3 regions of the Kitasatospora sp. NPDC048540 genome follow, and region 2 is predicted to be linked to each of the others. Evidence: riboswitches for the same ligand, from Rfam matches in the RefSeq annotation. Region 2 holds a riboswitch; each other region holds the start of a gene.
What was found. A riboswitch is a leader RNA that binds a small molecule or an ion and turns the genes downstream of it on or off. The one in region 2 is predicted to bind thiamine pyrophosphate.
Positions count from the first base shown of each region.

Region 1: it holds a riboswitch for thiamine pyrophosphate, as region 2 does, so the genes downstream of both, thiO (glycine oxidase ThiO) here and AB0D08_RS30285 (cytosine permease) in region 2, are expected to answer to the same signal.
Region 3: it holds a riboswitch for thiamine pyrophosphate, as region 2 does, so the genes downstream of both, thiC (phosphomethylpyrimidine synthase ThiC) here and AB0D08_RS30285 (cytosine permease) in region 2, are expected to answer to the same signal.

Region 1 covers NZ_JBEZIR010000001.1:283,760-287,932, forward strand. Annotated here, with positions in the region: gene AB0D08_RS01475 (thiazole synthase) at 1-575, opposite strand, end outside; gene thiS (sulfur carrier protein ThiS) at 581-790, opposite strand; gene thiO (glycine oxidase ThiO) at 787-1,965, opposite strand; TPP riboswitch at 1,959-2,071, opposite strand; gene AB0D08_RS01490 (FAD-dependent oxidoreductase) at 2,150-3,355, shown strand; gene AB0D08_RS01495 (Rv2175c family DNA-binding protein) at 3,402-3,767, shown strand; gene thiE (thiamine phosphate synthase) at 3,764-4,173, shown strand, end outside.
Region 2 covers NZ_JBEZIR010000102.1:21,059-25,231, reverse strand. Annotated here, with positions in the region: gene AB0D08_RS30285 (cytosine permease) at 1-1,338, opposite strand, end outside; TPP riboswitch at 1,329-1,480, opposite strand; gene AB0D08_RS30280 (trypsin-like peptidase domain-containing protein) at 1,733-3,400, shown strand; tRNA gene AB0D08_RS30275 (tRNA-Ser) at 3,461-3,548, shown strand; gene AB0D08_RS30270 (histone deacetylase) at 3,776-4,173, shown strand, end outside.
Region 3 covers NZ_JBEZIR010000029.1:72,458-76,630, reverse strand. Annotated here, with positions in the region: gene AB0D08_RS14505 (VC0807 family protein) at 109-792, shown strand; gene AB0D08_RS14500 (flotillin family protein) at 869-2,335, opposite strand; gene AB0D08_RS14495 (hypothetical protein) at 2,489-2,713, opposite strand; TPP riboswitch at 2,846-2,979, shown strand; gene thiC (phosphomethylpyrimidine synthase ThiC) at 2,975-4,173, shown strand, end outside.

The sequences.
Region 1 (4,173 bases), on a different contig from region 2:
TCGGAGGCGGTGCCGGCGCCCGCGTCCAGCACCACCGGGACGCCCGCGTTCTCCACGATCAGCTGGAAGTTGTGCGGGTTGCGGATCCCGAGGCCGGAGCCGATCGGCGAGCCCAGCGGCATGATCGCCGCGCAGCCCACGTCCTCCAGCTTGCGGGCCAGCACCGGGTCGTCGTTGGTGTACGGCAGCACCGTGAAGCCGTCGTCGACCAGGGTCTCGGCGGCGTCCAGCAGCTCGATCGGGTCGGGCAGCAGGGTCCGCTCGTCCGCGATCACCTCCAGCTTCACCCAGTCGGTGCCGAGCGCCTCGCGGGCCAGCCGGGCGGTCAGCACCGCCTCCCCGGCGGTGAAGCAGCCGGCCGTGTTGGGCAGCACCCGGATGCCGTTGCGGGTCAGCACGTCGAGCACCGACCCCTGGGTGCCGGGGTCGACGCGGCGCATCGCGACCGTGGTCAGTTCGGTCCCGGAGACCAGCAGCGCCTGCTCCAGCACGTCCAGGCTGGGGGCGCCGCCGGTGCCCATGATCAGCCGGGAGGTGAAGGCCGTCCCGGCGATGGTGAGAACGTCGTCCGCCACGGTGCTCAGCCGCCCTGGACGGCGGTGAGGATCTCCACCCGGTCGCCGGCGCTCAGCACCGTCGCGGGCCACGACCCGCGCGGCACCACCGTCTCGTTGAGCGCCGCGGCCACCCCCGAGGGCGCCTTGCTCAGCTGGGCCACCACCTCGGCCAGCGTGGTCGAGGCGGGCAGCTCGCGGGGCTCGCCGTTGACGGTGAGCGGAATCTGGTTCATGACGGGACCTCTGCGGTGAAGCGGCTGGGGGAGAAGGGGGCGGCGAGTTCGGGCAGCACACCGGTGGCCAGCTGCTCGGCGATCAGATCGGCGGTCACCGGGGTGAGCAGCACGCCGTTGCGGTAGTGGCCGGTGGCGGCGGTGAGGCCGGGCAGCGCGGTCGGGCCGAGCAGCGGGGCGTTGTCGGGCGAGCCGGGCCGCAGCCCGGCACCGGTCTCCGCCAGCGGCAGCTCGGTGATGCCGGGGATCAGCTCGTGGGCGTCGCGCAGCAGCTCGTACACCCCGCCGGCGGTGACGGTGGTGTCGTGGCCCAGCTCCTCGCTGGTCGCCCCGATCACCAGCTCGCCGTCGGCCCGCGGCACCAGGTAGATGTGCTGCCCGCGCACCACGGCCCGCACGTTGCGGGACAGGAACGGCGCGTACGGCTCTGGGATCCGCAGCCGCAGCACCTGGCCCTTGACCGGGCGCACCGGCGGCAGCACCCCGGCGGGCAGGCCCGGCAGCAGGTGGCTGCGGCAGCCCGCCGCCAGCACCAGCTGCCCGGCGGTGAGCCAGGAGCCGTCGGCCAGCCGGACCCCGGTGGCCCGGCCGTCCTCGACCAGCAGCGCGGCGGCCTCGGACCGGTGCAGCACCACGCCCTCGCGTTCGCACGCGGCCAGCAGGGCCTTCGCCAGCCGCCGGCCGTCCACCTGGTGATCGCCCGTCACCTGGAGGCCGCCGCGCACCCCCGGGGCCAGCATCGGCTCGAGCTTGCGGCACTCGCGGCCGGTCAGCCAGTGCGACTCCAGGCCGAGCCGCTGGTGGAAGGCGAGCAGCTCGCGCAGCTCCTCGCGGTCGTCGGAGTCCAGCGCCACCGCCAGCGTGCCGGTCCGCCGGTAGCCGGTGTCCAGGCCGGTGGCGGCGGTCAGCTCCGCCGTGAAGCCGGCGTACCGCTCGTTGGACGCCATCCCGAGGCGCAGCAGCGGCTCCTCGCCGTACTGCAGCTCCGTGACCGGCGCCAGCATCCCGGCCGCGACCTGCGCCGCCCCGCCGCCCGGCGCCGGGTCGACGACCGCCACCGCCAGTCCGCGCTGCGCCGTCCGCCAGGCCACGCCCAGGCCGATGATCCCGCCGCCGATCACCAGCACGTCGGGCGTGCGCGCCGACGGCGTCCCGGCCACAGATGTCCGTGCCAAAGTCGGTAACTCCCTTCGCCGGCATGACCCGGATCAGGTTCGGACGGTCGCAGGCCGCACCAGCCCGCCTCTCAGCCCGGTGCACCGGGCTCCCGTGTGAGGTGCCCGTCCACCATAACGCCGGGCGCCGCCCATCCCGAAGGTGCGTACGGAGGGTGGACACCCCGCTGGATAGGCTGACCCGGTGGTCGAACTGAAGAGAACCGGACGAGTGGTCGTGGTCGGGGCGGGCATGGCGGGCGCACAGGCCGCCCTGGGCCTGCGGCGCGGAGGCTGGGAGGGCCGGATCTCGCTGCTCGGCGACGAGCCGCACCGCCCCTACGACCGGCCGCCGCTCTCCAAGAACGTGCTGCTCGGCCAGGCCGACAGCACCGCCTTCGACATCGACTGGGACCACCTCGGCATCGACCTGCTGCCCGGCCGCCGCGCCCTCGCCCTCCACCCCGGGGTGCTGCACACCGACGGCGGCGAGCTCCCGTACGACGGCCTGCTGATCGCCACCGGCGCCGCACCCCGCCCGCTGCCCGGCGCGCCCGGCGCCCGCCTGCTGCGCACCCTGGACGACGCGCTCGCGCTGCGGGACCGGCTGCGCCCGGGCCTGCGGCTGGTGCTGGCCGGGGCCGGCTGGATCGGCGCGGAGACCGCGACGGTGGCCCGGCAGCTCGGCTGCGAGGTGACCGTGGTCGAGGCGGGACCGGCGCCGCTGGCCGGCGCGCTGCCCGAACCCGTCGGCGCGGCGATGGCCGGCTGGTACGCCGCCGCCGGGGTCGACCTGCGCTGCGGGGTCGGCGTCCTGGCGGCCGAGCCCGCGGCGGTGGTGCTCACCGACGGCACCCGGCTGGCCGCCGACGAACTGCTGGTCGGCATCGGTGCCCGCCCCGCCACCGGCTGGCTGGCCGGGTCCGCGGTGGAGCTCGACCCCGCCGGCGCGATCCTGGTCGACGACCGGCTGCGCACCACCGCCCCCGGCGTCTGGGCGGCGGGCGACTGCGTCTCCTACCCCTCGGCCCGCTCCGGCGCCCGGCTGGCCGTCCAGCACTGGGACCACGCGCTGCAGTCCGGCGGCGCCGCGGCCGCCGCGATGCTCGGCGCGGACGTCCCCTACGACCCGGTGCCGTACTTCTGGTCCGAGCAGTTCGGGCGCATGGTCCAGTACGCCGGCCGGCACGCCGGTGCCGACGAGCTGATCCACCGCGGCTCGCCCGAGGAGGCGTCCTGGTCGGTGCTGTGGCTGCGTCAGGGAGCGCTGGTCGCGGCCCTGTCGGTGGACCGCCCGCGCGACCTCAACCAGGCCAAGCGGCTGATCGACCGGGGGGTGGTGCTCGACCGCGCCCTGGCCGCGGACCCGTCCGTCCAGCTCAAGGCGGCGGCCGCCGGACCGGGGGCCTGACCGAGAGGTGGTGCGCGGGGGCCTCGGGAGGTGGCAGGCTGGGGGCGTGAGCAAGATTGATCCCAAGATTGAAGCCCTTGTCCCCGCGTGGCTCTACCTGCCCGACATCTCGGAGCTGTGGGGGGTGCAGATCACCGAGGTCCGGGACCAGGTGAGGAACCGGACCCTGCTGGCCGTCCGCCGTGGCGAGAACAACTCGCTGCAGGTGCCCGCCGACTTCATCGAGCCCACCGGACCGGTGAAGCACCTGGTCGGGACGTTGACCGTGCTGCGCGACTGCGGGCTCAACGACGAGGAGATCCTCGAGTGGATGTTCACCGAGGACCCGTCGCTGCCCGGCAGCCCGATCCAGGCGCTGCGGGAGAACCGGGGCACCGAGGTGAAGCGCCGCGCCCAGGCGATGCTGCTGTGACGGCCGCCGCCCGCACCGCGCTGGCGGACGCCCGGCTCTACCTGTGCACCGACGCCCGCCGCGAGCAGGGCGACCTGCCCGAGTTCCTGGACGCGGTGCTGGCCGGCGGGGTGGACATCGTCCAGCTGCGGGACAAGGGGCTGGAGGCCAGGCAGGAGCTGGAGTACCTGGAGGTCTTCGCCGACGCGGCCCGCCGCCACGGCAAGCTCTTCTCGGTCAACGACCGTGCCGACGTGGCGCACGCGGCCCGGCCGCAGGTGCTGCACCTCGGGCAGGACGACCTGCCGGTGCCGGCGGCGCGGGCGATCCTCGGGCCCGACGTGCTGATCGGCCGCTCCTGCCACGCCGAGTCCGAGGTCGACACCGCACTGACCGAGGCCGGCGTCGACTACTTCTGCACCGGCCC
Region 2 (4,173 bases):
GGTCGCCCAGGTGGCGAGCGCCGCCGCCAGGAAGCCGAACAGCGAGGCCGAGGTCCACGCCTGCGGGGTGAAGCCAACCGCGGACTGCAGGTCGGTCCAGAAGGCGGTCCACCGGCCGGCGTTCTGGGTCGGCGCCAGGAACTGGTAGACGGCGAAGCCCAGCACCCACGGCACCAGCATCACCAGCCGGGAGGGCGCGTCCTGGTCCAGGTTCCAGCCGTCGCGCCCGGCCCCCAGGAAGTAGTCGACCGCCAGCACCGCGAACAGCGGCACGAACACCGAGCCGATCAGACCGAGGAAGGCGTAGTACGAGTCGGTGAACTCGGTGATCTGCAGCGCCAGCACCGTCACCAGCACGCCGATCCCGCCGGTCAGCAGCCGGCGGTCGATCCGCGGCAGCAGGTTCTGCACCGACATCGCGGTCGAGTAGACGTTGGCGAACGACTGGTCGGTCTCCCGCACCACCAGCACCAGCAGGAACAGCCAGCCCGCCGTCACCCCGGTGAACGACTCGAAGATCCGGCTCGGGTCGCCCTCGGCCTGCAGCAGCGCGACCAGGCCCAGCACGTAGCACCACACCTGCGCCACCGAGTACCCGGAGAAGGTGCCCCAGAACGAGGCCGACGCGGTGCGCGAGTGCCGGGTGTAGTCGGCGGCCAGCGGAACGAACGAGATCGACACCGCGATGATGTAGTCCGTCGCGGTCAGGAAACCGGTCCAGTTGCCCGCCCCCGGGTCGGGGAAGCCCTGCCGGCCGAGCTGCACCGTCAGGTACACCATCGCCACCCCCACCGCGACGGCCACGTACTTGCGCAGCACCGCGATCGCGCCCAGCGGCCAGATCGTCAGCACCGTGGTGAGCGCACCGGCGAGCAGCACGAACAGCCAGCGCCAGCCCTGGGTGCCCGCCACCGCCTGGGCCCCGCCCGCGATGGTGATCAGCTCGAACACGCCCCAGCCGAGGCACTGCACGATGTTCAGCGCCGTCGGCAGGTACGACAGCCTGGTCCCGAACAGCCCGCGCAGCACCGCCATCGCGGGCGCGCCGGTCCGGGCACCGATCAGCGCGGCCACGCCCAGCATCGCGGTACCGATCACCGTGCCGGCCACGATCGCCGTCACCGACGCCGCGAACGACAGCTCGCTGCCGGCCGTCCCCAGCACCGTCGCGGCGCTGGAGAAGCCGATCAGGCTCACCCCGAGGTTGGCCCAGAGCGCGAACTGCGCCCGGAAGTCCAGCGTCCGCGGCGGCGCGGTGTCGAGGACCAGGGGGGCCTCGACGCGCTCCGCGACGGCGGTCGCGGAGTCGGAGGCAGGGGAAGGCGAAACAGCCGTCATGGCCGATACTCCCTACGCCGGCATTACCCGGACAGGTTCCGGCGGTCAGCGCTCCCTCGACCCGCCCCGCCGTGATACCCATGGCGTACGGTCGAACAGCGCACTCTCAGCCTGGTGGGTCCAAGCTCCCGCGTCGTTTCAGTTTGGAGCGCCAGGCTAACGGGCGCCGCCTCGAACGCCAAGGCCAGGGGGGACACTGTCCGCATCACGGAAGTTCCGAATCGCGGAAGTTCCGACGGCCGGGCACCCGTGGCAGCCACCGCGGCCCAGGGCCGTACCGCGGGCCGTCAGGACCACCTAAGCATTCTCATGACTTCTTCAGGGGGCTCCTTACGGCAACTGAATCAGCTATGCGAAAAACTATGGCCAAGTCCGTCAGCTATGGAGGTCGTCCGTGAGCACCGAACACGAGGGTGGGTCCACCGGGCCGCAGGAGGGTCAGTCCTCCGGCGTTCCAGAGGCGGGTGCTCCGACCACCGACCACACGTCGGCCGCCGCGCCGCAGCCGGTCGTCGAATCCGCTCCCACGCTCGCGCTGTCCAAGCAGGCCGACCCGCAGGAGCCCGCCGCCCCTGCCGCCCCCGGCTATCTCGACGCGCCGCCGCCGGTGATCCCCGCGGCCCCGGCCGCCCCGGCGTCCGGCTACCTCGACGCCCCGCCGCCGGCCGTCCCGCACAACCCGTACGCGCCGCCGCTGCCCGGCGCCGCGGAGCACCGCCCGGCCGAGCAGCAGCCGGTCACCCCCGAGCAGGCCGCGTTCGGCCAGGGCGCGCCCGGCCAGGGCAACCCGCCGGCCGGCGAGCCCGGCCACCACCCGTTCGGCGCCGGGCACCCGCTCGGCGGCTGGGGCACCCCGCCCGGCGGCACCGGCGGCCCGGGCGTGCCCGGCTACCCGTCCGAGTGGGGTGGCGGCAGTACGCCGCCCGGCCCCCGCAGGAAGCGCGGCTCGCTGATCGCCCTGGTCGCCGCGGCCGCCCTGGTGGCGGGCCTGGCCGGCGGCGCGATCGGTGCCTCGCTGACCGACGGCGGTGGCAACGGCAGCAGCGGGTCCAGCAGCCACACCAGCACCACCGTGACGGTCGGCGACAACAAGAAGGCCCTCGACCGGGCCCCCGACTCGGTGGCCGGCATCGCCGCCGCGGCCCTGCCCAGCACCGTCACCATCAAGGCGCAGGGCTCCAGCGAGTCCGGCACCGGCACCGGTTTCGTCTTCGACACCGAGGGCCACATCCTCACCAACAACCACGTGGTCGCCCCCGCGGCGAGCGGCGGCAAGCTGACGGTGAAGTTCTCCGACGGCTCCTCCTACCCGGCGTCCGTGGTCGGCCGCGCCCAGGGCTACGACGTGGCCGTGGTCAAGCTCGACAACCCGCCGAAGGACAAGCTCGTCCCGCTGCCGATCGGCGACTCCGACAAGACCGCGATCGGCGACGCCACCATCGCGATCGGCGCCCCGTACGGGCTCGAAGGCACCGTCACCACCGGCATCATCAGCGCCAAGGACCGTCCGGTCGCCTCCGGCGACGACATGGGCTCCCAGTCCTCGTACATGAACGCCCTGCAGACCGACGCCTCGATCAACCCGGGCAACTCCGGCGGCCCGCTGCTCAACGCCTCCGGCCAGGTCATCGGCATCAACTCGGCGATCCAGTCCAACACCGGCGGCTCCACCGGCCGGGCCGGCTCGATCGGCCTCGGCTTCGCGATCCCGATCAACCAGGCCAAGTGGGTCGCCGAGACCCTGATCAAGGACGGCACGCCGGTCTACGCGATCCTCGGTGTGCTGCGCAACGACGACTACAAGGGCGACGGCGCGCAGATCCCCAGCGCCGACGTCCGCGGCACCCCGGCCGTCACCCCCGGCGGCCCCGCCGACCAGGCCGGCCTCAAGCCGGGCGACGTGATCACCAAGCTCGGCGGCATCGCCATCGACAGCGGCCCCACCCTGGTCAGCGAGATCTGGACGCACAAGCCGGGCGAGAAGGTCGAGGTCGAGTACACCCGCGACGGCAAGACCGCCAAGACCACCATCACCCTCGGCGAGCGCAAGGGCGACAACTGACCCGGCACCGGAAACGGTGTGCACCGAACCCCGCCGGACCCGTTAGGCTGGCCTCCGCCTGGAGAGCTGCCCGAGCGGCCTAAGGGAACAGTCTTGAAAACTGTCGTGCGGTGACCCCGTACCGTGGGTTCGAATCCCACGCTCTCCGCCGCACAACGGCCCCTGACCGGTAGGAACGGTCAGGGGCCGTTGCCGTGCCCGGCACCGTTCCGGGGGCGTCCGGCGGTGGCGGGTTCCGCCGGGTGGGTGGCCGTGGGCCGACCCGCCGGTCCGTGGGGTGCGCGGACGCCGCCCGCGGCCGACAATCGTGCGCCCGGGCTGCCGCCGCCGATGCGGAGCCGGGGCACCGGCGAGGCGGAGAGGGCGGGCGGGCCGATGACTGCGACGGGCGGGGTACGGCGCCCCGGGCCGCGGCCCCGGCCGGGCGCGGCCGCCGGGCGGGTCTGGTACGCCGCCTACGCGTCGAACATGTCCCTCGCCCGGCTGAACTGCTACCTCGCCGGCGGCCGGCTGCCCGGCGGGGACCGTGACCACCCCGGCAGCCGGGACCGCCGCCCGCCCGCCGCGGACGTCCCGCTGCTGCTGCCGGGACGGCTGCACTTCGCGCTGGAGTCGTCGGTCTGGGGCGGCGGGATGGGCTTCTACGATCCCGGCGACGGCGACGGGGACGGGGACGACGATGGCGAGATGCCCGCCCGCGGCTACCTCCTGACGACCGGCCAGTTCCTCGACGTGCTGGCCCAGGAGCGGCGCCGCACCCCCGGCGACGGGCC
Region 3 (4,173 bases), on a different contig from region 2:
GCACTTTCCCGCACAGCGCACACTGACCCGCAGCCCCTGCCGCAGGCGAGAGTTGGGACATCGCAGAGAGCGAGCCGAGCAGCACCGGGACGAACGGGGAACAGGACCATGGCCACCATCACCACCAGCACGGACATCCGCCGCAAGGCCGGCTCCGGGGCGCTCGCCGCCCTGCGGCCGCTGGCCGTCGACATCGCGGTGCCGCTCGGCGCCTACTACACCGCCCACGCGGTGTTCGGCCTCGGCCTGGTCGCCTCGCTCGCCATCAGCAGCGCGGTGCCGGTGGTCCGGACCGTCGGCGCCCTGGTGCGGGACCGCTCGGTCAACTCGCTCGCCCTGCTGATGCTGCTGGTCAACGTGGCCGGCCTCGCCCTGTCCACGCTGGCCGGCGACCCCCGGCTGATGCTCGCCAAGGACGGCGCGGTCAGCAGCGTGATCGGCGGCTCGATGATCGTCACGGCGCTGCTCGGCCGGCCGCTGATGACCGCCGGACTGCGGCCCTTCATCGTCAAGGGCGACGCCGCCCGGTCCGCCGCCTGGGACCGGCTGCTGGCGACCTCGGCGGCCTTCCGCCGCAACGAGCGCAACTTCTCGCTCGCCTGGGGCTCGCTGCTGGTCGCCGAGTGCGTGGCCAAGGTGGTCGGCGCCTACACCGTGCCGCTGGAGACCATGGTCTGGCTGAGCACCGTGATGCTGGTCGGCGCCATCGGCCTCGGCGTCCTGGTCGGCAACGTCTTCGCCGGCCGGATGGCCGAGCAGGTCATCGCCGAGGCCGGGGCCGAGGCCCGCTGACCCCTCCCGATCCACTCCGCGAACACCCGTGCCCGCCCACCGCGACCGGTGGACGGGCACCTCGGGCTCCCCAGGGTCAGGACGCGTCCTGCACCGGGATCGGCAGGCTCACCGGTTTCTCGGCGGCGGGCCCGTCCTTCACCCCCTCCTTCGGGTTGCTCATCGCACCCAGCAGCTGCCGGGCCAGCCCGAGGCCGGTACCGCCCATGGTCAGCGCCTTGGCGAACATGTCGGACATCCCGTCCGCGCCGTTCAGCAGCACCATGTGCTCGACGTTGCCGAAGGCCTCCGCGCCGGCCCGGACGATCTCCGGCCAGTTCTCGGCCAGCTGCTGCGCGACCACCGCCTCCTGGTTCTCCGCGAGCGCGGCGGCCCGGGCCTTGATCGCCTCCGCCTCCGCCAGACCCAGCGCCCGCGCCGCCTCGGCCTGCGCCAGACCACGGGCCTCCGCCGACGCCGCCTCCGCCAGACCGGTCGCCTTGGTCGCCTCGGCCGCGGCCAGTCCGCGCGCCCTGGTCGCCTCTGCCTCCGCGGTCGCCGCGATCTTCACCCGGTTCGCCTCCGCGCCCGCCTTCAGCTCGGTCTCCCGGGCCAGCGCCTCGGCCGCGGAGATCCGCGCGTCACGGTCGGCCTCCGCCTTGGTCCGGGTCTCGTACGCCCGGGCGTCGGCGGGCTTGCGGACGTCCGCCTGCAGCTGCTGCTCCTTGCGGTGCGCCTCCAACTCGGCGACCTTGGTCTCCTGGACCACGACCTCCTGCCGGGCGGCCGCCTGGGCCAGCGGACCGGCCTGCAGCGCCCGGGCCGTCGCCGTCTCCAGTTCGGCCTGGTAACCGGCCTGCTGGATACCGGAGTTGCGGGTCGCCTCGGCCTTGCGGGCGAACGCCTCCTGCTCCGCCTCGGTGGCCCGCCGGTCGGCCTCGGCGGCCGCGATCCGGGCGTCGCGCTGGACCGCGGCGGCGTGCGGCGCGGCCAGGTTGGTGATGTAGCCGGTCGGGTCCAGGATCTCCTGGATCTGCAGCGAGTCGATGATCAGGCCGAGCTTCTCCATCTCGGACCCGGACGCCGCCCGGGTCTCCCCGGTCAGCCGCTCCCGGTCGCGGATCATGTCCTCGACCGTCAACCCGCCGACGATGGACCGCAGATGACCGGCGAACACGTTGTGCACCCGCTGGCCCATCATCTTCTGCTGGTCCAGGAAACGGCGGGCGGCGTTGGCGATCGACACCGTGTCGTCGCCCACCTTGAAGATCACAACGCCCTTGACGTGCACCGGGATTCCCTGCGAGGTCACGCACTCGACGTCCAGCTCGGCCTCGTTCAGGTCCAGCGAGAGCTTGCGGACCGCCTGGACACCGGGCAGGACGAAGGTGCCGCGCCCGGTGACGATCCGGAAGCCCAGCCCGTCCGCCACGCCCTCGGTGCGGTGGTTCGACCCGGAGATGACCAGCGCCTCGTTGGGCTCGGCCACCCGCCACATCAGCTTGAACAGCACGATCACGATCACGATGGAGGCCACCACGGCCCCCGCGATGCCGATCAGCATCGGCTTTCCCCCTTCGGGCACACCGGTTCCGTGGCTGCGCGCTGTTGTGCAGGACGGCGCGGAACGCGGTGGCAGCAGCAGATTCTTCGCCTGCCGTGATCGCTTGGGAAGGGCCGGGTGTCCTGATCGTGCTCCAAGGGCGTCAAGATTGCGTCAAGAGCCAGGTAAGGAAGGTGGATACGCCGCGGCGACGTAGACCGTGCGCGGCGGCTGGTACTCCAGCACCACCACCGGCGTGCCCGGTGCGAGCGGGTCCCCCGGCACCGCCAGGTACGCCAGGAACGCCTCCGACCCCTGCCGCTGCGGCACATGGACCAGCACCTCGCCGACCAGGCCGGCCCCGACCCTGCCCGTCACCCGTCCCGTCAACCCGACCATGCGGCCAAGTCTCCCACCGCTGCCGCCGGCGGGCGGAGTTCCGGCCCGGCCCGCGTCCGGTGGCCGGAACACGTCTGGACCTGGACCGGACGGCCCGCTACCGTGTTGGACGTCTTACGCAGGCAAACCGTCTGCGAACAACGGGAGCTCGGAGCACCGGGCTGAGAGGGCGCTGACCGGCACGTCGGACGACGGGCCAGCCGCTGCGCCGACCGCAGGAACCTGGACCGGGTAATGCCGGCGTAGGGAGTAGAAGGTCAGATGACCATCTTTGATGCACAGCAGGAGTCTGCCCGCAGCACGACGGGCCAGGTCAGCAGCGCCGCCACCGGCTACCCGACCCCAGCCTGGCACAAGGCCTACCGCGAGGGGTCCCGCCCCGACCTGCGGGTCCCGTACCGCGAGGTCCACCTCACCAACGGCCGGACCGTACCGCTCTACGACACCTCCGGCCCGTACACCGACGCCGCCTACGAGCCGGACGTCCGCCGCGGCCTGCCGGCGCTGCGCGATCCCTGGATCCGCCAGCGCGGCGACGTCGAGGAGTACGACGGGCGCGAGGCCCGCCCGGAGGACGACGGGATCAAACACACCGCCCCGCGCGGCGGCAACCTCCGCAACCTGGACGCCGTCTTCCCCGGCCGCCCGCGCCGCCCGCTGCGCGGCCGGGCCGGCGCGGCGGTCACCCAACTCGCCTACGCGAAGCAGGGAGTGATCACCCCGGAGATGGAGTTCGTGGCCATCCGGGAGGGGCTGGAGCCGGAGTTCGTCCGCGACGAGGTGGCCCGCGGCCGGGCCGTCATCCCGGTCAACGTGAACCACCCCGAGGTGGAGCCGGCCATCATCGGCACCAACTTCCTGGTGAAGATCAACGCCAACATCGGCAACTCCGCCGTCACCTCCTCGATCGAGGAGGAGGTGGAGAAGATGACCTGGGCCACCCGCTGGGGCGCCGACACCGTCATGGACCTCTCCACCGGCCGCAACATCCACACCACCCGCGAGTGGATCCTGCGCAACTCCCCCGTGCCGATCGGCACCGTGCCGCTCTACCAGGCACTGGAGAAGGTCGACGGCAAGGCCGAGGAACTGAGCTGGGAGGTCTACCGCGACACCGTCATCGAGCAGTGCGAGCAGGGCGTCGACTACATGACCGTCCACGCCGGCGTGCTGCTGCGGTACGTCCCGCTGACGGCCCGCCGCAAGACCGGCATCGTCTCGCGCGGCGGCTCGATCATGGCGGCCTGGTGCCTGGCGCACCACCGGGAGAACTTCCTGTACACCAACTTCGCGGAACTCTGCGACATCCTCGCCGCCTACGACGTCACCTTCTCGCTCGGTGACGGCCTGCGGCCCGGCTCCATCGCCGACGCCAACGACGAGGCGCAGTTCGCCGAGCTGCAGACCCTCGGCGAGCTCGGCCGGATCGCCCGCGAGCGCGACGTCCAGGTGATGATCGA